2 regions of the Streptomyces sp. JNUCC 64 genome follow, and region 2 is predicted to be linked to the other one. Evidence: riboswitches for the same ligand, from Rfam matches in the RefSeq annotation. Region 2 holds a riboswitch; the other holds the start of a gene.

Region 1 (11,120 bases), 2.8 Mb from region 2:
TGGTGCTGGTCGCCATCGCGGTGTACCCGTTCATCGAGTCCTGGGTCACCGGTGACAAGCGCGAGCACCACCTGCTGGACCGCCCGCGCAACGCGCCGACCCGGACCGCCGTGGGCGTCGCCTGGATCACCTGGTACGTGATCATGCTGATCGGCGGCGGCAACGACCTCGTGGCCACGCACTTCCACCTGTCGATCAACTCGATCACCTGGTTCGTGCGCATCGCGTTCTTCGTGGGACCGGTGCTGGCCTTCATCGTCACCAAGCGGATCTGCCTCGGCCTCCAGCGCCGGGACCGGGACAAGGTGCTGCACGGACGCGAGTCCGGCATCATCAAGCGCCTGCCGCACGGCGAGTTCATCGAGGTCCACGAGCCCCTCAACCAGGAGCAGCTGCACACGCTCACCCAGCACGAGCAGTACAAGCCCCTGGAGCTCGGCCCGCTGGTCGACGAGAACGGCGTCGAGCGCAAGGTCTCCCCGCTGGAGAAGCTGCGCGCCCGGATGTCGAAGAGCTACTACGGCGAGCAGGGCCAGATCGCCAAGCCCACCGTCGAGGAGTACAAGGAGATCCAGGACGGCCACGGCCACCACTGATCTCCCACGGCCGGGGCCCCGCGCGGGGGTCCCGGCGGTCGCCACCCGGAGGGCCCCGTCCACTGCACGGACGGGGCCCTCCGCGCGTTCCGCTCCTGGATAGGGTGGAGCGCAACGGGCCCCGGCCGGACGACGGACGGGGCCGTCCACCGTCCGCCGCGCGGCCCGTCCCGCCGCGGCCCACACCCGGGAGCGACCCATGAGCGCTGTGACCCACGCCGGAGGCGACACCACGGCGGTCCGTTCCTGGCCGCAGGTCCTGAACGCCCTGCTGTCGGGCGAGGACCAGAGCGCCGACGCCACGGCCTGGGCGATGGACCGGATCATGAGCGGCGAGGCGACGGACGCGCAGATCGCCGGGTTCGCGGTGGCGCTGCGGGCCAAGGGCGAGACCGTCGAGGAGATCACCGGACTGGTCCGCGCCATGTACCGGCACGCCCGGACCATAGAGGTCCCCGGGCCCGCCGTGGACATCGTGGGCACCGGCGGCGACGGCGCCCGGACCGTCAACATCTCCACCATGTCCGCGATCGTCGTCGCCGGGACCGGGGCGAAGGTCGTCAAGCACGGCAACCGCGCCGCCTCCTCCGCGAGCGGCGCCTCCGACGTGCTGGAGAAGCTGGGCGTCAATCTGGAGCTGACGCCGGAGCGGGTGGTCGAGGTGGCGGAGGAGGCCGGGATCACCTTCTGCTTCGCGGTGAAGTTCCACCCCGCCCTGCGGTACGCGGGCGCCGCCCGCAAGGAGCTGGGCATCCGGACCGTCTTCAACTTCCTCGGCCCGCTCACCAACCCCGCCCGGGTGGGTGCCCAGGCCACCGGGGTCGCCGACGCCCGGATGGCGCCGGTGGTCGCCGGGGTGCTCGCCGAGCGGGGCACCTCCGCCCTGGTCTTCCGGGGCGACGACGGACTGGACGAACTGACCACCACCGCCACCTCCCGGGTCTGGACGGTCCGCGACGGCTCGGTCGCCGAGCAGCCCTTCGACCCCCGTGACGTGGGCATCGACCTGGTCCCGGTGGAGGCGCTGCGCGGCGCGGACGCCTCGTACAACGCCGATGTGGCCCGACGGCTGCTCGCCGGGGAGACCGGGCCGGTGCGGGACGCGGTGCTGCTCAACTCGGCCGCCGCGCTGGTGGCGCTGGCCCCGGGCGGCGGTCCGCTCACCGACCAGATCCGCACCGGCATCGCCCGGGCCGCCGAGTCCATCGACTCGGGGGCGGCCCGCCGGACCCTGGAGCGCTGGGTCGCCGTCAGCAACGCCTGAGCGCCTCCCGCTCCGCTCCCTCCGGCCGTCCCGCACCCGCGGGGCGGCCGGACGCGTGTCCGTGATCCGGGACGGGGTAGTGCGTCCGGGGGAACGTCTGGCATGATGCATCCCAGGTCATGAGTGACAGCGCATCGGCCCCGGCCTGCTGTCCGGCAACCCTCCGTCCGTGGCGGGGTGCCCCGGGTGAAGACCAGGCCGTAGGCAGCGAGGTCTACGGCAAGCGCGGACCCCTCGCGTCTCCAGGGGTCCTGGTCGTCGAGGGAGCGGTCTCGTGAGCAAGCGAATGCGATAGGGCGCAGCGCCCCACCTCCGCGCACGCCCTGTCCGGTGTGTTCCTTTCACCCTTTCTCCGCGTCTCCACGCCGATTCCCCGGCCGGTTCCGCACGCGCCGACGCGCGTCCGCGATCCGCCGCCGGACGCCGTGCCGCCGTGCGCTCCGCGCTGCCCCGGCATCGGCCGACGCGCCCTGCCTCACCCGGGAGTCCGTCATGTCCGCACGTGCCACCACCGCCGACCCCGTCTGCGCCCCCGTCGCCGCCGAGCCCCTGCTCCCCGTCCTCGGCCGCGACGTCACCGTTCCGCTCGTCACCGGCGGCGAGGTCGACTACGCCGCCCTCGACTACGCCGCCAGCGCCCCCGCGCTCCAGCGGGTCTGGGACGACGTCGCCGCCTACGCGCCCTACTACGGAAGCGTCCACCGGGGCGCCGGTTACCTCTCCCAGCTCTCCACCGACCTCTTCGAGAACGCCCGCCGCACCGTCGCGGAGTTCCTCGGCTGCCGCGAGGGCGACCAGGTCGTCTTCACCCGCTCCACCACCGACTCGCTGAACCTGCTGGCCGCCGCCCTGCCCGCGGACTGCCAGGTCTTCGTCTTCGAGACCGAGCACCACGCCTCCCTGCTGCCCTGGCGCGACGCCCGCGTCACCTACCTCGACGCCCCCCGCACCCCGGGCGAGGCCGTGGACACCCTGGAGCGCGCGCTCGCCGCCCGCGACCCGTACGGGCCCGCCCTGGTGTGCGTCACCGGCGCGTCCAACGTGACGGGCGAACTGTGGCCGGTGCGCGAACTCGCCGCCGCCGCCCACGCCCACGGCGCCCGGATCGTGCTGGACGCCGCCCAGCTCGCCCCGCACCACCCGGTGGACGTGGCCGACCTCGACGTGGACTGGATCGCCTTCTCCGGCCACAAGCTGTACGCGCCCTTCGGCTCCGGGGTGCTCGCCGGACGCGCCGACTGGCTGCGCGAGGCCGAGCCGTACCTCGCCGGGGGCGGCGCCTCCCGCCGGGTCTCCCGGCGCGCCGACGGCGGGGTGGACGTCGAGTGGCACGACAACGCGGCCCGGCACGAGGCCGGTTCGCCCAACGTGATCGGCGCCTACGCCATCGCCTCCGCCTGCAAGGCGCTCACCGAGGCCGGGTTCGACCGGCTGGTGGCCCGGGAGCGGGTGCTGATCGACCGGGTGCGGGCCGGACTCGCGGAGATCCCCGAGGTGCGGGTGCTGTCGCTGTTCGGCGACGACGCCCCCCGGGTCGGGGTCATCTCCTTCGTGGTGGACGGCTGGAACAGCTCCCACCTCGCCGCCGCGCTCTCCGCCGAGTACGGGATCGGCGTCCGCGACGGACTGTTCTGCGCCCACCCGCTGGTGCGCACCCTGCTCGGCACCGACCCCCGGGACCCGGGGGAGTGCGGGGCGCCCGAAGCCGCGCCGGGCGAGCGTTCGCTGAACGCGATCCGGGTCAGCTTCGGGGCGGGCACCCCCGACGAGCACGTGGAGCGGTTCGTCCGGGCGGTGCGGGAACTCGTCACCGACGGCGCCCGCTGGAGCTACCGCACCGAGGACGGGCGCTGCGTGCCGGACCCCGCCGGCACCGCCGCCTGAGGCTCCCCGCCCAGCCGGGTGCCGAGCTGGATCATCCGCAGGGCGCGCTCGGTCGCGTCGGTGAGGAACTCCCCGCCACGGCCCAGCGCCTCGGTGAGGGAGACCGGCGCGGGCATGATCGAACCGTAGGCGTCGACGCCGACCGAGCGCACCTGGTGGGCGCCCTCCCCGAGGGTGCCCGCCAGCGCCAGCACCGGCCGTCCCGCCAGCTTGGCGCGGCGGGCCACCTCGGCGGGCACCTTGCCGCGCGGGGTCTGGTGGTCCAGGGCGCCCTCGGCGGTGACCACCAGATCGGCGCGGGCCAGCCGCTCGTCCAGACCCAGCCGGTCCAGCAGCACGTCGAAGCGGGGCAGCAGTTCGGCGCCGAGCGCGGCGAGGCCCGCGCCCAGCCCGCCGGAGGCGCCCGTCCCCCGGCCGTGGCACAGGTCCGCGCCGACCCGCAGGTCCCGGGTGAGGACGTGCGCCCAGTGCTCCAGCGCGGCGGCGAGGTGCTCGACCTGCTGGGGCGTGGCGCCCTTCTGCGGGCCGAAGACCCTGGCCACCCCGCGCTCCCCGCACAGCACGTTGTAGGGGTTGCAGGCCACCCGGATCTCGGTGGCGGCCAGCCGCGGGTCCAGTCCCGCCGGGTCGATCCGGTCGAGGCGGGTCAGGGCGCTTCCGCCGCGCGGGAGTTCCCGGCCGTCCGCGTCCAGCAGCCGGGCGCCGAGGGCCTGGAGGGCGCCCGCGCCGCCGTCGGAGGTGCCGGAGTCGCCGCAGCCGACGAGGATCCGGCGGGCCCCGGTGTCCAGGGCGGCCCGGATCAGCTCGCCGACGCCGTAGGTGGTGGTCGCGCCCGGGTCCCGCAGGTCGCGCGGGACGAGGGAGAGTCCGGCGACCGCCGCCATCTCCACCACGGCGGTGCCCTCGCTGTCCCCGAGGAGCGCGAAGTGGGTGCCGATGCGGTCCCCGGTGGGGCCGGTGGCGCGCAGCGGGACCAGCCGTCCGCCGGAGGCGGCGGCCAGCGCCTGGGCGGTGCCCTCGCCGCCGTCGACCAGCGGGATCAGATCGATCTCGGCGTCCGGGACGACCCGGCGCACCCCCTCGGCGATGGCCTCGGCGGCGGACTCGGCGGACAGCGACTCCTTGAAGCCGCTCGGGGCGACGGCGAAACGGGTCAGCATGATGGGTGCTCCTGAGGGTGAGGGTGGGCGGGCGCGAGGCCCGCGGGGAACGGCCGGGGCCGTGGGTCAGCGGGTGAGGGGGATGCCCAGCAGCGGCCACACGGCGACCGCGAACAGCAGCACCAGCGCGGCGGTCAGCGGGGCCAGGACGGCGGACATCCGGAGCAGGTCGCCCGGGGTGTAGGTCGGGACCCCGGGGATCTCGGCGTAGAGGGTGACGGGCTTGGCCGAGGCGGGGAGCGTGTGGCAGAAGCCCGCGGCGGCGGTGGAGGCGAGGGCGGCGGCCACCGGGTTGACCCCGGCGGAGGCCGCCGCCGCGACCACCAGGGGCACCAGGACGGAGGAGCGCGCCGAACGGGACTGCAGCAGCAGGTGCGCGGCGGTGGACACCACCACGATCACGGTGAGGAACAGCCACGGCGGCAGGTCCAGCGGGATGCCGCCGACCAGCCACCCGGCGGCGCCCGAGTCGGAGAGCGCCAGGCCCATCGCCATGGTCGCCGCCATGAACAGCAGCATCGACCAGGGCACCGTCTTCAGCGCGTCCTTGAGCCGGACGGTGCCGAGCGCGGGGGAGGAGGCGACGACCGCGCCGATCAGGGCGACCACGGCGGGCGGCACCCGGTGCAGCGGCTCGCTGCACCACAGGGCGATCACGGTGGCGAGCAGCAGCGCGCAGCGGGTCTCGGCGGGCTCCCAGGGGCCGATGACGGGCCGCTCGCTGTGCTCCTGGATCTGCTCGGCGGTGATGTGGACGGGGCCCTGGCGGTCGGCCCGCTTGGTGGTGGTGAACAGCACGACCTCGGCCGCCAGGTGCGAGGAGACGATCGCCAGCGGCAGCCCGACGAGCAGCCACTCGGTGAAGCCGATCCGCTCGCCCACCGCGTCCCACAGCACCGACACGGTGATCAGATGGGCGCCCGCGCCGATCAGGGTCGCCACCGCCGACAGCAGGATCACCGTCGGGAACAGCAGCGCCAGCATCACCACCAGCCGCTTGCGGTCGGCGAGGACCTTCGCCAGGGCGAGGAACACCGGCATCGCGAGGGCGGCCCGGCCGGAGGTGGCGGGCACCGCGAAGGCGGTGACGACCAGCGCGGCCGTCGTCAGGTGGACCAGCTGGCGCACATTGCCTGCGCCGCTCACCAGGAAGGCCGCGGCCCGTCCGGCGAGCCCGGTCCGTCCGACGGCGGCGGCGAGCACGAAGGCGCAGATCAGCAGCCACACGGTGTCGTCGCCGAGGGTGCCGAACAGGGCGTCGCTGCTGATCACGCCGGTGGCGGTGAGCGCGAGCCCGGCCCCGAGGGCGATGTAGGTGTCGTCGATCGGGGTGCCGATCCAGGCGCAGGTGGCCAGCGCGAAGACGGCGAGCGTGATGCGCGCGTCACCGCTCAGTCCCGGGAAGTTGCCGGGCACCACGAGCACCGCGCAGACGCTGAGGGCCACGCAGAGGGTCGCCATTTGCCGGAGGTTCACAGTCACATGAGAGAGGGTTCACCCGGGCGGTGAGCGCTCCATGAGCCGTTGATGAAAGGAACTTCACGCGGCGTCCGTCCCCTTTCGTCCCGCCCCGGACGCACCCGTCGTCCCGTTCCGGACGCGCTGTCGTCCGGGCCCCGGACGCACCCGCGCGGGGCCACCGGAGCGCGCGGGCGCGCGTTCCCGGTGACCCCGCGCGGGCGGGGGCGGACGGCGGTTACTCGGGCAGCCGGTAGCCCATGCCCCGGACGGTCTCGACCCGGTCGGCGCCCAGTTTCTTGCGCAGGGCGCGGACGTAGACGTCGACGATGTTGGAGCCGGGGTCGAAGTCGTACCCCCAGACGTGGGAGAGGATCTGCTCGCGGGACAGCACCTGGCCGGGGTGGCGCAGGAACAGCTCCAGCAGGACGAACTCCCGGGCGGTGAGGTCCACCGTGCGCTCCCCGGAACGGGCCCGGCGGGTGCGCAGGTCCAGGGTCAGCTCCCCGTTGCGCAGCACGGTGACCTCGGGGGCGCGGGCGGCGGTGCGCAGTCGCAGCCGGACCCGGGCGAGCAGTTCCTCGAAGCGGAACGGCTTGGTCATCCAGTCGTCGGCGCCGCCCTCCAGCCCGGCGACGGTGTCGCGGACCGAGTCCCGGGCGGTGAGCACGATCACCGGGACCGACACCCGCGCCTCGCGCAGCTGCCGCAGCACGGTGAAGCCGTCCTTCCCGGGCAGCCCGATGTCCAGCACGACCAGGTCGAAGCCGCCGGTGACCGCGTAGTCGTAGGCGGCCTCGCCGTCGCCGACGACGGTGGTGGTGAAGCCGTTGGAGCGCAGCCCCTTCTCGACGAAGGCGGCGATGCGCTCCTCGTCCTCCACGATGAGTATCCGGTTCACGGCAGGGCCTCCTCGGCGGGCTCGTCCAGCTCGTCCAGTACGGGCAGGAGGATGGTGTCGCCGTCGCCCTCGGCGCCCGGTCCCCCGGTGCCGCCGAAGGACAGCACGAAGGTGGCGCCGCCGCCCTCGGTGGGCCGCAGTCCGACCCGTCCGCCGTGGCCCTCGGCGATGGCCCGGACGATGGACAGCCCGAGTCCGGCGCCGGTGCTGCGGGCGCCGCGCCGGGCGGTGCCGCGCCGGAAGCGTTCGAAGATGATCTCCGCGTCCTGCGGCTGGACCCCGGGGCCGGTGTCGGCGACGAACAGTTCCACCCGGCCGTCCACGATCCGGGAGCCCAGGGTGACCTGCTGTCCGGCGACCGTGTGCTGCACGGCGTTCTGGGCGAGCTGGACCATGGCCTGGGTGATGCGCTGGGCGTCCAGCCGGACCTCGGCGTCGGCGACCGAGCCGAGCGTCCACCGCCGGTCCCCGAGGGCCCTGGCCTTGACGAACACATCGGCGGTCAGCTCGCCGAGCTGGACCGGGCCGGGGCTGACGAAGTCGGGGCGCTCGGCCTTGGCGAGCAGGAGCAGGTCCTCCACGATCCTGCTCATCCGCTCCAGTTCCTCCAGGACGATCCGGACGGTCTCCTCGCGCTCGGCGGGGTCGTCGCCCATCAGCTCCAGATGGCCCCGGACGATGGTGATCGGGGTCCGCAGCTCGTGACCGGCGTCGTCGACGAACTCCCGCTGGGCGGCGAACGCCCGCTCCAGCCGGTCGAGCATCGCGTTGAAGGTCTCGGCGAGCGCGGCGATGTCGTCGCGGCCCTGCACCGGGATGCGCCGGGTCAGGTCCTGTTCGGTGAGCTGGTCGGCGGTGGTCCGGATCAGCCGCACCGGCCGCAGGATGCGTCCGGCGACCGCCCAGCCGATGCCCGTGGTCATCAGCAGCGCCACCCCGGAGATGGCGAGCAGCATGGTGAACACGTCGTTCGCCCGGGCCTCTTCGGCGCCCGGGTGGATGGCGACGACGAACGCGGCCCGGGGCTTGCCCGGGTCGGGCTCGATGACCACCTTCGCCCAGCGCACCTCGCCCCGCGAGCGGTGCAGGGTGCCGGTGGACTCCTTGGACTCGAAGATGCTGGTCTTCGCCTCGTCGTCGTCGGCCAGCGGCTTGTCGACCCGGATCTCCCGGGGCTGGACCCGCTGGGCGGGGGTCTGTCCGGGGCGTTCGATCAGCCCCAGCAGTTCCTCGTCGGGGTCGGCGTACTGCCGCAGCAGGAACAGTTCCAGCAGCGGCACCGGATCGGTGAAGCGCTGGCCGCTCTGCGGGTCGACGCCCTGCTTGGCGAGGTTGGCGAACTCCCGGGCCTCCTGGTCGAGGAGCCCGTGGACGCGGTGGTCGGCGTCCCGCAGCAGCACCGACCGGGTCGCGAAGGCGACGGCGCCGAGCGCCACCGCCATCACCAGGAGGAGCCAGAGCAGGATGCGCAGCCGGGCGGAGACCCAGCGGCGCACCGGGTCAGCCGTCGTCACCGGAGTCGTCGTCCCCGCCGGGACCGTCATCGTCGTCGTCATCGCCGGAGGAGGCGCTCGCCGAGGGGCTGGGTGAGTTGCTGCCCGAGGGGCTGGCGGAGGTGCCCGCCGAGGTGTTCCCGGTGTTCCCGGAGGTGCCGGTGTTTCCGGAGGAACCCGTGGTGCCGGTGGTGCCCGTGGTGCCGGTGCCGGTGGTGCCGGCGGTGTTCCCGGACGTGGCGCCCTCGGGGGTCCGGGCGGGAGGCGGGGAGACCGTCTCGTCGCGGGGGACGCTGGGGGAGTCGCCCGGGGCGGCGGGGGTGCCGCTCTCCAGCTCCACCTTGGTGGGGGCCTTGCGGTCGTCCGGTGTGTCGGTGAGGGCATAGCTCGTCACCGCTATCCCGAGCGGGATGGCGACGACGGCGGCCAGGGCCGCTATGCGATGAGTGAAAACCATGGGATCGATCGTGACGAAACGAACCGGGCCGCAGGATGAGACCGGGATGAGGAATTCTTCATCTTCGGTCCGGAAGGGCCCGGCCGGAACGCGGGGTAGGGGACGGGTGGGGAGGGTGTGACGGGTGCCGCGGCCCGGCGGGGGGTGTCGCGGCCCGGCGGGGAACCGGGCGGCGGCGAGCGGAAGGTCCGGGGGAGGACCGAGGGGGCCGGGGAGGAGCGGGGAGGCCGCGAGGGGCCGGAGGAGCGGGAGGGGCCGGGGCTCAGGAGTCCAGGCCGATGGCGAACGCCGCCTCCAGGTCGTGCTGGGAGTAGGTGCGGAACGCCACATGGGTGTCGGTGGCCTCCACGCCGGGGATCTTGCTGATCCGGCCGGGGATGATCTCCGCCAGCTCCTCGTGGGCCCGGACCCGGACCATGGCGATCAGGTCGTAGGTGCCGGTGACCGAGAACACCTCGCTGACGCTGTCCAGCGCGGCGATCGCCCCGGCGATCTCGGGGATGCGGTCCACGCTGGTCTTGATGAGCACGATCGCGGTGATCACGGCTTGCTGTCTCCCTCGGTGGCCGCGGCTGGTGGTCTCACTGTAGCCCGCGTCCCGCCGGGGCCATCGGGGTCGCCGGGGCCGCACGTACCCCTCCGGTCCCGTCCGGCCCGCGCCCGCGCCCGTGCCCGGTCCCGTCCGGCCCGGGCCGCCCGCGCGGCGGGCAGTCCCAGACCGAAGCCGATCAGATGCGCGAGGTAGGCGACGCCCGGCCCCGGTCCGCTCCGGGTCGCGGCCAGCCACTGGAGCCCCACCCAGAACGGCAGCACCACCCAGGCCGGGAACCGCAACGGCAGGAAGAACAGGAACGGGAACAGACTGGTGACCCGCGCCCCGGGGAAGAGGTAGAGGAAGGCCCCGAGGACGGCGGAGATCGCCCCCGAGGCGCCCACCAGGGTCTGCGCCGAGTCGGCGTGCGCCAGCGCGTATCCGAGGAGCGCGAGGGCGCCGCAGCCCGTGTACAGCGCGAGGTACCGCAGTGAGCCCAGGCGTTTTTCGGCCATCACCCCGAAGACCTGGAGGAACAGCATGTTGCCGAGCAGATGGGCCCAGCCCCCGTGCACGAACAGGGCCGTGACGGGCGTCACCAGGGCCCGCGCCTCCCCGGCCAGCAGTTCCGCGGGGACCACCCCCCAGCGGGCGAACATCTCCCGCTGGGCCAGGAGCAGGGCGTCCCCGCTGCCGTGCGCCGCCCCGATCCCGGACGCGGGGGAGGCGACGAAGACCAGCGCGCACGAGGCGATCAGCGCGTGGGTCACCGGTGCCGCCGCCACGGTCCGGGCGATCCGGTGCGAACGCGCACCCCGTACGTCGTCCCGGGAGCCGAACATGAACAGATCATGACGGAACGGGACCGGAACCGTACGGTTGCCCCGCCGTGGCCGGGGGCCGAGCGGCGCCGCGCGCACAGGTCGTAGGGTTACCGCGACACCTGCCCTGGCGACGGGCGCACCATGGAACTGACGGGTCCCGCCGCCGCGGGCTCCGTACCCGACGGAAAGTGACGCTCACGATGACGGTTCCCCTGCCGACCGACACCACGCGGTGGCGCTGCACGCTCTGCGGCAACCTCACCCGCTTCGACGTGACCCGCTCGTCGAAGGTGGTCGAGTACGTCCACCTCGACCTCGCCGGAGAGTCGAAGGTGGAGGAGCGCGAGGTCGTCAGTGAGACCATCGAGTCGGTGCGTTGCCGTTGGTGCAACGCGCTCGACAACGTAGAACTCGTGGACAGGCCGGGCGCCGACTCCTGACGGAGCCGGCCCCGCACAGCTAGTGGGGTGGACGGATGACGGAGAGCGGAGGCGGCGCGCCGGACGACGGCGCGGCCGAGGTGCTCGACGGCCCGCTGCCCGAGGGCGTAC
Region 2 (11,120 bases):
CGCTCCGGGGCAGGAACGCGGCCTGGTCGTTGGTGGCCACCTCCCCCAGCTTCCCCGCGTACGGGCCGAGCGCCCCGCCCACACCGAGCCAGACGAGCAGGAGGACCAACGGGACCAGCAGCCGGCCGGCCCGGGACGAGCGGCCGGGACGGACCGGCCCGGCGGCCCCGGAGGGGCTGGCGGAACCGGAAGGGCTGACGGAACGGGCGCTGCGGGGCATGGGCGATACATCCGCTGTCTCGACGGGCGACGGGCTGTCCTGCCTGGAGATTATCTTGATGCATTGAGATATCTGGAGGGTAGGGGGTGACCGACCGACCTGGGAGGCACCAGAAGAGCCCCCGGCCCAGGCTCAGCGCGCCGCCGGAGGCGAGGACGGCGACGGCGGAGGCGGAGGCGGCGAGGGCGGAGGCGGAGGCGGCGAGGGCGGCGAGGCCGAGGACACCGGGGTCGAGGACACCGGGGTCGAGGACACCGACGCCGAGGACACCGAACCGGAGGACGACGACACCGCCCCCGAAGAGGCCGCCGGACCCGAGGGCGCCGGTTCCGGCTCCCCCTCCAACCGCCCCATCTCCTCGCTGAACGTGTCGAGGAACCGCAGCACGACGGCGAGTTCCGCGTCGTCGAACCGGAGCCGGGCCCGCTCCCCCGCGACCGCCAGCGGCCGGAAGAAGGCCCGCGCCGCCAACCGCGCCTCGTCCGCGTACTCGACGCGCACCACCCGGCGGTCGGTCTCGTCCCGGGTCCGACGGATGTGCCCGGCGCGCTCCAGCCGGTCCAGACAGGCGGTCACCGCCCCGGAGGTGAGCCCCAGCCGGGTCCGCAGCAGCCCGGGGGTGACCGGCTCCTCCGCGTCCAGGACGGTGGCGAGCGCGCTGACGTCCGTCGGGTGCAGACCGTGGGCCGTGGCGAAGGCGTGCGTCAGCCGGTTGATCCCGCCGTTGACCCGCCGCAGGGACACCGCCAGCGCCATCAACCGCGCGGACGCCCCCGCGCCGCCGCTCCCGCCGTCACCGTCACCGTTCCCGCCACCCGCACCGCCGTCCACGCCCGGCAGCGTACCGGCGGACGCGACCCGGCGCGGTGACGCCAGGGGCCGCCGAGACCACTTCCCCCGGGACAGAACCGTCCACCCCCTGGGCCCGCGCACCTCGCGCACCCACGCACCCGCCGCAAGCCGTTCAAGCCGTTCAAGCCGTTCAAGCCGTTCAAGCCGTTCAAGCCGTTCAAGCCGCTTAACGCTCTTAACCCCTCCCCTCCCCCCACCCCTTGACCCCGCCCGGTCGCCGCCCCCGACGCGGCCGGACGGAAGGGACGGACGCACCCTGGGCCTCCGCTCCGGTGACCCCGGCAGTTCGCGTTCGTTGCCCCGTCAGGAGGTAGGCCCGTGAAGAATGACCGGCATCCGAAGCCTGACGTGGAAGCCGCGCTGAAGCGACCCGGAAGCACACCGGCTGTGCGTGACTGGGCGTTCGTCCTGTACCCGGAGACCCGCCCGGGTGAGCGGGAGTCCGACGCGTTCGACCGGGCGGACGGGCTCGCCGGGGGCGAGGTCGGATGGGAAGAGGACCCGGGCGGCGTCCGGTTCCCCTGCACCGTGCCGGCGGCCTCCGCGCGGGAGGCGGTCGGCTGGGCCGTGGAGCGGCTCGCCCGGATCGGGGTGACCGTCGCCGAGGTCCGGCTGCCGCTGTCCGCCGCGTTCGGATAGCCGGATGGCCCGCGCGCCCACCGCACCCGGAGGGTTCCGGAGCGTCGGCCCCTCAACGGAACGCCCGCACCGGGAACGGCGCCGGGAGCGCGCCCCGGGGGCGACCCGGAACGCGCCCCCGCGAGCCGTCCCGGAAACGCCCGAGGGCGGCACCCCATCGGGGTGCCGCCCTCGGTACTGGTACCGCTGTGCGACGGAAGTCCGAGCCGGGAGGCTCAGAAGTCCATGTCGCCGCCGGGCATGCCGCCCGGAGCGGCCGCGGCGGCCTTCTCCGGCTTGTCGGCGATGACGGCCTCGGTGGTGAGGAACAGCGCGGCGATCGACGCGGCGTTCTGCAGCGCGGAGCGCGTCACCTTGGCCGGGTCGAGGATGCCCTCGGCGATCATGTCCACGTACTCGCCGCTCGCGGCGTTGAGGCCGTGGCCCGGGGTCAGGTTGCGGACCTTCTCCACCACGACGCCGCCCTCAAGACCGGCGTTGACCGCGATCTGCTTGAGCGGGGCCTCCAGGGCCAGCTTGACGGCGGCGGCACCGGTGGCCTCGTCGCCCTCCAGCTCCAGCTTGTCGAAGACGGCGGACGCCTGCAGCAGGGCCACGCCGCCACCGGCGACGATGCCCTCCTCGACGGCGGCCTTCGCGTTGCGGACGGCGTCCTCGATGCGGTGCTTGCGCTCCTTGAGCTCGACCTCGGTCGCGGCACCGGCCTTGATGACGGCCACGCCGCCCGCGAGCTTCGCCAGGCGCTCCTGGAGCTTCTCGCGGTCGTAGTCCGAGTCGGAGTTCTCGATCTCGGCGCGGATCTGGTTCACGCGACCGGCGACCTGGTCGGTGTCACCGGCACCGTCGACGATGGTGGTCTCGTCCTTGGTGATGACGACCTTGCGGGCGCGGCCCAGGAGGTCCAGGGTCGCGTTCTCCAGCTTGAGGCCGACCTCCTCGGAGATGACCTCACCACCCGTCAGGATGGCGATGTCGCCGAGCATGGCCTTGCGGCGGTCGCCGAAGCCCGGGGCCTTGACGGCGACGGACTTGAAGGTGCCGCGGATCTTGTTCACGACGAGCGTGGACAGGGCCTCGCCCTCGACGTCCTCGGCGATGATCAGCAGCGGCTTGCCGGACTGCATGACCTTCTCCAGGAGCGGCAGCAGGTCCTTGACGTTGCCGATCTTGGAGTTGGCGATGAGGATGTACGGGTCGTCGAGCGACGCCTCCATACGCTCCATGTCGGTGGCGAAGTACGCCGAGATGTAGCCCTTGTCGAAGCGCATGCCCTCGGTGAGTTCCAGCTCCAGACCGAAGGTCTGGGACTCCTCGACGGTGATGACGCCTTCCTTGCCGACCTTGTCCATGGCCTCGGCGATGAGGTCGCCGATCTGGGTGTCGGCGGCGGAGATGGAGGCGGTGGAGGCGATCTGCTCCTTGGTCTCCACGTCCTTGGCCTGCTCCAGCAGGGCGGCGGAGACGGCCTCGACGGCCTTCTCGATGCCCCGCTTCAGGGCCATCGGGTTGGCACCCGCGGCGACGTTGCGCAGACCCTCGCGGACCAGCGCCTGGGCGAGGACGGTCGCGGTCGTCGTGCCGTCACCGGCGACGTCGTCCGTCTTCTTCGCGACCTCCTTGACCAGCTCGGCGCCGATCTTCTCGTAGGGGTCTTCGAGCTCGATCTCCTTGGCGATGGAGACACCATCGTTGGTGATCGTGGGGGCGCCCCACTTCTTCTCAAGGACGACGTTGCGGCCCTTGGGGCCGAGGGTGACCTTGACGGCGTCGGCGAGCTGGTTCATACCGCGCTCAAGGCCGCGCCGCGCCTCCTCGTCGAACGCGATGATCTTGGCCATGTGAAGTGGTCCTCCCGGACTGAAGGGGGTCCTACCCGCGCCCTTACGGCGTGGAGCGGATGGTTCGGACCGCGCTGGCGCCCGCGACGGACGGCCTGCGACGCCGGGCGATTCGTTGCCCCACCCGGCCCGCGGGCCTCACCGACCCGGTCCTTCGTAGCACTCTCACTCGTAGAGTGCTAACGCCAATGATTAGCACTCGACCGGTGCGAGTGCAAGCGGCTTGCCCTTCCAGGAACCGTCCCTCCCGGTCCCGCCGCAGGTCAGCGCGGTGCGCGGAGTACACGCCGGAACGGACGGGAGCGCGCGGCACATGGGGCGCGCACGGCGCGGAAGCGGGCGGGAGCGGACAACGGGAGCGAGGACGCGCCCCTGGCGCCGTCCGTCCGGGACGCAGACGGATGCGCGGACGGAGGCTCGGAGAGACAGAGAGACAGAGAAACAGCGGAGAGACGGAAAGACAGAGGGACTGACGACGCGAGGGGTCCGCACCCCTAGCCGGGTACGGACCCCTCGGAACGTCGCAGTCAGTCGACGCGTACTTCAGACGGCCAAGCGGACCATGTCCGCCTGCGGCCCCTTCTGACCCTGCGAGATCTCGAACTCGACTCGCTGGCCCTCTTCAAGGGTGCGGTACCCGTCCATCTGGATGGCGCTGTAGTGGACGAAAACATCCGCACCACCGTCGACCGCGATGAAGCCGTAGCCCTTCTCCGCGTTGAACCACTTGACGGTGCCCTGAGCCATGCCTAACTCCCCTATTACTGGCCCTTGCACAGGACCGCGCTCCGCGGGCCCGGGTCAGACCTCCACCCCCCAACGGTTGGGGGTGTGCGCCGGAACGCGTCGACCGCCGCTGAATGTATCTGTCCAACTGCCGTCTGCAACAGGTCAACTGGACGAGAAATCTGGGCGCGACCGATCGGAGATATCCAGATAATGCCCGCGAATTCAGGGCAAGTCGGGCCCGACAAATGACACAGAGCGGCCAATTCGGTAATGCTGTTTGGCTGCATCTTGTCGGCGAGCGGCTGAGAAGTCATTTGTGTGAAGCACAAATGCGCGAGCCGTTTCCCCAACCCTATCGCGTTCAATCCTCGGGAATGACCTCTTCCGCTTCTCTTGCGGAGGGGTCCGGTCCGGTCACGGAGAGCGTCGGGCGGGGCGGGGCCCGGCGGAAGGGCCGGGCGGGAAGGGCGGGCGGGCGGGCCGGACAGGGAGCGGCCCGCCCGGCCCGGCGGGGTCAGCCGCCCGCGACCGCCGGGATGATCGAGATGCCCGCGCCGTCCGGGGTGGCGGTGCCGAGGCCCTGCTCGAAGCGGACGTCGTCGTCGTTGACGTAGACGTTCACGAAGCGGCGCAGGGCTCCCTGGTCGTCCAGGACGCGACCGCCGATGCCCGGGTGGTTCTTCTCCAGGTCGGCGATGACCTCGCCGAGGGTCGCGCCCTCGGCGGCCACCTCGGCCTTGCCGTCGGTGTAGGTGCGCAGGATGGTCGGGATGCGGACGGTGACGCTCATGGAATGGCCTTTCCGGTCGTTTCCGGAGGAGTGCGGGACGGGGAGAGGGGGGAAGGAGGGAGGCGGGGCGGGTGGCGGGGCGGGAGGGGCGACGCGAGGTGTGCGGGCGCCCGCCCCGGGAGCGGGACGGGCGGGCGCGGGGTGTCGCGCGCCGTCCGCCGCGCATCGCGAAGGGCCGCGACGGATGACGCGCGCCGCGACGTGCGGCGTGATGTACGGCGTGTGGTGCGCCCGGGGCCCGGCCGCGCCGGGAACCGGCGGGAGGCACCCGGGCGACGACGGTCGTGCGGGCCGTCGCCCGGGCAGGTGCGGGCTCAGCCCGTGGCGAGACCCGCCTCGCGGAAGGCGTCGAGGTTCGGCTTGATGGTGGCGGTGGCCCGGTCGGTCACCGCGTCGAGGGTCTTGAGGCCGTCGCCGGTGTTGATGACGACGGTGGTGAGCGCGGGGTCGATCAGACCCGACTCGATGAGCTTCTTGGTGACGCCGACGGTCACGCCGCCCGCCGTCTCCGCGAAGACGCCCTCGGTGCGGGCGAGCAGCGAGATGGCCTCGATGACGGCCGCGTCGTCCACGTCCTCCACGGCGCCGCCGGTGCGACGGGCGATGTCGAGGACGTAGGGGCCGTCCGCCGGGTTGCCGATGGCCAGCGACTTGGCGATGGTGTCGGGCTTCTGCGGGCGGACCACGTCGTGTCCGGCCTTGAAGGCGGCGGAGACCGGGGAGCAGCCGGTGGCCTGGGCGCCGAAGATCTTGTAGGGCTTGTCCTCGACCAGACCGAGCTTGATCAGCTCCTGGATGCCCTTGTCGATCTTCGTGAGCTGGGAGCCGGAGGCGATCGGGATGACCAGCTGGTCCGGGATCTCCCAGCCGAGCTGCTCGCAGATCTCGTAGGCGAGCGTCTTGGAGCCCTCGCCGTAGTACGGGCGGAGGTTGACGTTGACGAAGCCCCAGCCCTCGCCGAGCGGGTCGCCGATCAGCTCGGAGCAGAAGCGGTTCACATCGTCGTAGGTGCCCTCGATGGCGACGAGTTCGCCCCCGTAGACGGCGGCCGTGATGACCTTGGCCTGCTCCAGGTCGTGCGGGATGAACACGCAGGAGCGCAGGCCGGCGCGGGCGGCGGCGGCGCCGACGGCACCGGCGAGGTTGCCGGTGGAGGAGCAGGAGAGCGTGGTGTAGCCGAAGGCGCGGGCGGCTTCCAGGGCCTGGGCGACGACGCGGTCCTTGAAGGAGTGCGTCGGGTTGCCGGAGTCGTCCTTGACGTACAGGGCGCCGGTCACGCCCAGTTCGCGGGCGAGGTTGTCGGCCTTGATGAGCTTGGTCCAGCCGGGGTTGAGGTTCGGCTTGCTCGCGACGTCGGCGGGGACGGGCAGCAGCGGGGCGTAGCGCCAGATGTTCTCGGGGCCCGACTCGATCTTCTTGCGGAGCCCCTCCGGGTCGCCGAGCGGCAGCTCGTAGGCGACCTCAAGGGGCCCGAAACACAGCTCGCAGGCGAAGACCGGCCCGAGCGGCACGCGCTCGCCGCACTCGCGACAGGACAGCGCCTTGGCGGGCCCGAGGTCGGGAGCGGTGTCGGTGGTGGATGCAACGGTCTGAACAGCCATGGAGGCGAGGCCCTTTCTCCTCATCTTCCCCGTGACGCGCTTCGTCACGAGACGGAATTGGCACCTTCCCGAGCCGGGAGCCTCGCGACGGCTCCGCCGTGATCGATCGCGTGGATCGGATCAAGTGGCGGGCGGTGTACGAGTGACCGACTGGAGGGTTGCCGGGGCTTCAACGGGCCGTATCCCTCTGCCCCTCTGGATGAGCGGTATGCGGTTGTCGGCGTCCGGCCCCCGACATGCGACGGTCGTACGCGTTGTTCAAGACTGTAACCGAAGGCCAGGACGGTTGAGATAGTCGTCCGCACCGCGAGATGGATCACAGTAGGGAGCCACTGACCGTGCTGGAAGAAGTCGAGGACTGGCTGAGCAGGCGTTCCTGGTCCGTGGCCGACCGCCCGCAGCACCAGCTCGCCGCGGCGAAGCGGGCCTCGGGGGCCACGGTCAGTGTGGTGCTGCCCGCGCTCGACGAACAGGAGACGGTCGGCCAGATCGTGACCGTGATCCGGGACACGTTGATGGGCGGTCCGGCGCCGCTGGTCGACGAGTTGGTGGTGGTCGACTCGGGTTCCTCGGACCGCACGGCGGAAGTGGCGGCGGCGGCCGGGGCGCGGGTGGAGCACCGGGACGCGATCCTCCCCGGGCTGCCCGCGGTGCCCGGCAAGGGCGAGGTGCTGTGGCGTTCGCTGCTGGTCACCCGGGGTGACATCGTCTGCTTCGTGGACGCGGACCTGCGGGAGTTCTCGGCGGACTTCGTCACCGGGATCGTCGGCCCGCTGCTCACCGAGCCGGACGTGCACTTCGTGAAGGCGATGTACGACCGGCCGTTCGGCGGCCCCTCCGGCGCGGAGGGCCCCGGGTCCGCCGGGGCGCCGGGGTCCTCGGGTTCCGCCGGGGCCGCCGGGCAGGGCGGCCGGGTGACGGAGCTGCTGGCCCGGCCGGTGCTCAACATGCACTGGCCCCGGCTGGCCGGTTTCGTACAGCCGCTGGGCGGCGAGTACGCGGCCCGCCGCTCGCTGCTGGAACGGCTGCCGTTCCCGGTGGGGTACGGGGTGGAGCTGGGGCTGCTGGTGGACGCGTTGCACACGGTGGGGCTGGACGCGCTGGGGCAGGTGGACGTGGGGGTGCGGCGCCACCGCCACCAGGACGGCCAGGCGCTGGGACGGATGGCCGCCGCCGTCTACCGGACCGCGCAGTTGCGGCTGGCCCGGGGGCATCTGCTGCGGCCCGAGCTGACGCAGTTCGAGCGGGGCGCCGGGGGGTTCGAGCCGCGCACGTACCCGGTCGACACGGAGGAGCGGCCGCCGATGGCCTCGGTGGCGGAGTACGCGGCCCGCCGGGTCGCCTGACGACGCCCGGCGGTCACGGGGCGTCACGCGCCCCGGCGGCCACCTGGCGCCGCGCGGCGTCGGCGTCGGCTCGGCGTCACGCGGCGGGACCGGTCGGCGATCGGGTGCGCGGGGGTGGGGCGGATCCGCGTGGCACCTCCGTCCGACTTGGAGGAATGTCTAGATTTTCGACTTATGGGCAAATTCCTCCATGTTCTTATGTTCCTTCCGCGTGGAGCGGGTAAGGGGAACAGTGGTGGCGTCCGGCGGACGGCCGTGTGGACGGCAGGGGTTCTCGCGGCATCGGCGCTCACCGTGACGTCGGCTTCGGCCGCGTATCCGGTGCTCGCGCCTCCCACGGACGCCACCGTCGTCGTGTCCGCCGGTCCGGCCACCGCGGCCGTGGCCGGACGGACCGTCGCCGCCGGGACCGTCGCGCCCGGGGCGGCGCGGGCGCCGGAACGCCGGGCCGCCCCGGACGGCTTCTCCCCGCATCTGTACGGCGGTCTCGGCGCGGCCCTGTGCGCGGTCGGCGGGCTGCTCGTCGCCACCGTCCGCAGCAAGTCCGCCGCCCGGGAACGCGGCTGAGGACCGTCGCCCGGGACGCGGCCGGGACCCGTCACCACGGCCCCCGGAACGACGGCGCGCCGAGGCCCGGCGGCGGCCCGGCGGTGGCTCGGAGGCGACGTTTGAGGGCGGCGGGGCCGGGCGAGGTATCGCCGTATGGGTTTCTCTGAGGGTGGGCGGGGCGCACGGGTCCTCGTGGCGTCGAACCGCGGTCCCGTCTCGTACGCGGTGGGCGACGACGGCGCGCTGACCGCCCGCCGGGGCGGGGGCGGACTGGTCTCGGGGCTCTCCGCGATCGGCCCCGACGCGGACGCCGTCTGGGTGTGCGCGGCCCTCGGCGACGGCGACCGGGAGGCGGTCCGCCGCACCGGCGGCGCCCTCGACCCCGGGGACACCGGGGGCCAGCGGGTGCGGATGCTGGACATCCCGCCGGACGTGTTCGCGGACGCCTACAACGGGATCGCCAACTCCGTGCTGTGGTTCGTCCACCACATGCTGTACCAGACCCCGCTGGAGCCGGTCTTCGACTCCGCCTTCCGGGCCCGCTGGGCCGCGTACGAGGAGTACAACGCCGCCTTCGCCCGGGCGCTCGCCGACGAGGCCGCCGAGGGGGCGGCCGTGCTGGTGCAGGACTACCACCTGGCGCTGGTGCCCGGGCTGCTCCGGGAGCTGCGGCCCGATCTGCGGATCGGGCACTTCTCGCACACCCCGTGGGCACCCGTCGACTACTTCCGGCTGCTCCCCGACGACGTGGCGGAACAGCTGCTGCGCGGCATCCTGGGCGCCGACCGCGCCGCGTTCCTCACCCACCGCTGGGCGGCGGCGTTCACCGCCTGCTGCGAGGAGATCACCGGCGGCACCGGCACCACCCGGATCGGGGTGCACGGCCTGGGCGCGGACGCCGACTTCCTGCGGGAGCGCGCCCACCGCCCCGATGTGGCCGACCGGTCCGCCGCGCTGCGCGCCCAGATCGGCACCGGCCCGGATGGCGCCCCGCGCCGGACGATCGTCCGCGTCGACCGCACCGAGCTGTCCAAGAACATCGTGCGCGGTCTGCTCGCCTACCGTGACCTGCTGGAACGCCACCCCGAGTGGCGCGAGCGGGTGACGCACGTGGCGTTCGCGTACCCGTCGCGGCAGGACCTCGCCGTCTACCGCGACTACACCGCCGAGGTGTCCCGGCTCGCCGCCGAGATCAACGCCGGGTACGGGACGCCGGACTGGACGCCGGTGGTGCTGCACGTGGAGGACGACTTCGCCCGGTCGCTCGCCGCCTACCGGCTCGCGGACGTGGCGCTGGTCAACCCGGTGCGGGACGGGATGAACCTGGTGGCGAAGGAGATCCCGGTGGTCTCCGACCGGGGCTGCGTCCTGGTGCTGTCCCGGGAGGCGGGCGCCTTCGAGGAACTGGGCGGGTACGCGCTGACCGTCAACCCGTACGACGTCACCGCCACCGCCGACGCCCTGCTGACCGCGCTCACCACCCCGGACGCGGAGCGCGCCGAACGCACCAAGCACCTGGCCGCCGCCGCGACCGCGCTGCCCCCGACCCGCTGGTTCCTCGACCAGCTACGGGCCCTGGAGCGGGGCCCGGACGACGACGGGGGCTGAGGCCGACGGGTCGGCGCCCCGGGCCGGACGGCTCGCCGCACCGGACCCCGAGGCCGATGGGCCGGCGCCCCGGGCCGGACGGCTCGCCACACCGGACGGATCGCGGGGGCAGGGCGGCCCGTGGGGTCAGGTCCCGTCGGCGTGGAGCTCCGCCGCGAGCGCGGCCAGCAGCGCGACGACGCCCGCCGGGCCGTCCACCACCAGATCGGCGCGTTCGGCCAGTTCGGTGACCTCCGCGCTGCCGCTGCACACCAGCAGTCCGGCCACGCCCTCGGCGCGCAGCGCGGTCACCGCCGCGAAGGCGGGCAGGTCCCCGAGGTCGTCGCCCGCGTAGAGGACGGTCCGCGCGCCGGTCTCCCGGACGTACCGGGTCAGGGCGGCGCCCTTGTCCACGCCCGGCGGGCGCAGCTCCAGGACCATGCGGCCGGGCTCCACGATCAGTCCGTGCCGGGCGGCGAGGGCGGCGAGCGGGGCGCGCAGCGCTTCGAACGCGCCCGTCGGGTCCTCGGCGCGGCGGGTGTGGACGGCGACCGCGCGGCCCTTGTCCTCGGTCCAGGTGCCGGGCCAGTCGCCCGCCGCGCGCAGCACCCCGGGCAGTTCGGCGCGGACCGCCGCCACGCCCGGGTGCGGGGGCGGGGCGGTGACCTCGCCGGTGGCGGCGTCCCAGCGTTCGGCCCCGTAGTGGCCGAGGACGACCAGCCGGTCGAGGCCCGGGGCGCCGTCGAGGCCCCCGGCCCGCACGGCGACGGCGGCGGGACGGCCGGTGATCACGGCGGTCCCGCGCAGCGCGGGGGCGAGGGCGCCGAGCGCGGGGAGCGCGCCGGGGTGGGCGCGGGCCCGTTCGGGGTCGTCGACGATCGGGGCGAGGGTGCCGTCGAAGTCCAGGGCGACCACGGCGCGGGCGGGGTCGGAGAGGAGGGCGGCGAGGGCGGCGCGGCCCTCGGGGGT

The links. Region 2 has a riboswitch for S-adenosylmethionine ahead of thrC (threonine synthase). Riboswitches for the same ligand answer to the same signal wherever they lie in the genome.
Region 1: it holds a riboswitch for S-adenosylmethionine, as region 2 does, so the genes downstream of both, ACVWNX_RS26130 (aminotransferase class V-fold PLP-dependent enzyme) here and thrC (threonine synthase) in region 2, are expected to answer to the same signal.

Annotation. Positions count from the first base shown of each region.
Region 1 covers NZ_CM137015.1:6,346,957-6,358,076, forward strand. The annotation lists gene qcrB (cytochrome bc1 complex cytochrome b subunit) at 1-596, shown strand, start outside; gene trpD (anthranilate phosphoribosyltransferase) at 796-1,860, shown strand; SAM riboswitch class IV at 1,976-2,092, shown strand; gene ACVWNX_RS26130 (aminotransferase class V-fold PLP-dependent enzyme) at 2,353-3,744, shown strand; gene ACVWNX_RS26135 (glycerate kinase family protein) at 3,690-4,904, opposite strand; gene ACVWNX_RS26140 (SLC13 family permease) at 4,971-6,386, opposite strand; gene ACVWNX_RS26145 (response regulator transcription factor) at 6,601-7,263, opposite strand; gene ACVWNX_RS26150 (sensor histidine kinase) at 7,260-8,819, opposite strand; gene ACVWNX_RS26155 (small secreted hydrophilic protein) at 8,764-9,213, opposite strand; gene ACVWNX_RS26160 (Lrp/AsnC family transcriptional regulator) at 9,476-9,757, opposite strand; gene ACVWNX_RS26165 (rhomboid family intramembrane serine protease) at 9,754-10,587, opposite strand; gene ACVWNX_RS26170 (hypothetical protein) at 10,770-11,009, shown strand; gene ACVWNX_RS26175 (NYN domain-containing protein) at 11,045-11,120, shown strand, end outside.
Region 2 covers NZ_CM137015.1:3,548,663-3,559,782, forward strand. The annotation lists gene ACVWNX_RS14400 (MMPL family transporter) at 1-220, opposite strand, end outside; partial or broken gene ACVWNX_RS14405 (MarR family winged helix-turn-helix transcriptional regulator) at 551-976, opposite strand; gene ACVWNX_RS14410 (hypothetical protein) at 1,460-1,711, shown strand; gene groL (chaperonin GroEL) at 1,927-3,549, opposite strand; gene ACVWNX_RS14420 (cold-shock protein) at 4,093-4,296, opposite strand; gene ACVWNX_RS14425 (MoaD/ThiS family protein) at 4,793-5,068, opposite strand; gene thrC (threonine synthase) at 5,383-6,669, opposite strand; SAM riboswitch class I at 6,687-6,875, opposite strand; gene ACVWNX_RS14435 (glucosyl-3-phosphoglycerate synthase) at 7,008-8,015, shown strand; gene ACVWNX_RS14440 (hypothetical protein) at 8,310-8,582, shown strand; gene ACVWNX_RS14445 (alpha,alpha-trehalose-phosphate synthase (UDP-forming)) at 8,718-10,172, shown strand; gene otsB (trehalose-phosphatase) at 10,299-11,120, opposite strand, start outside.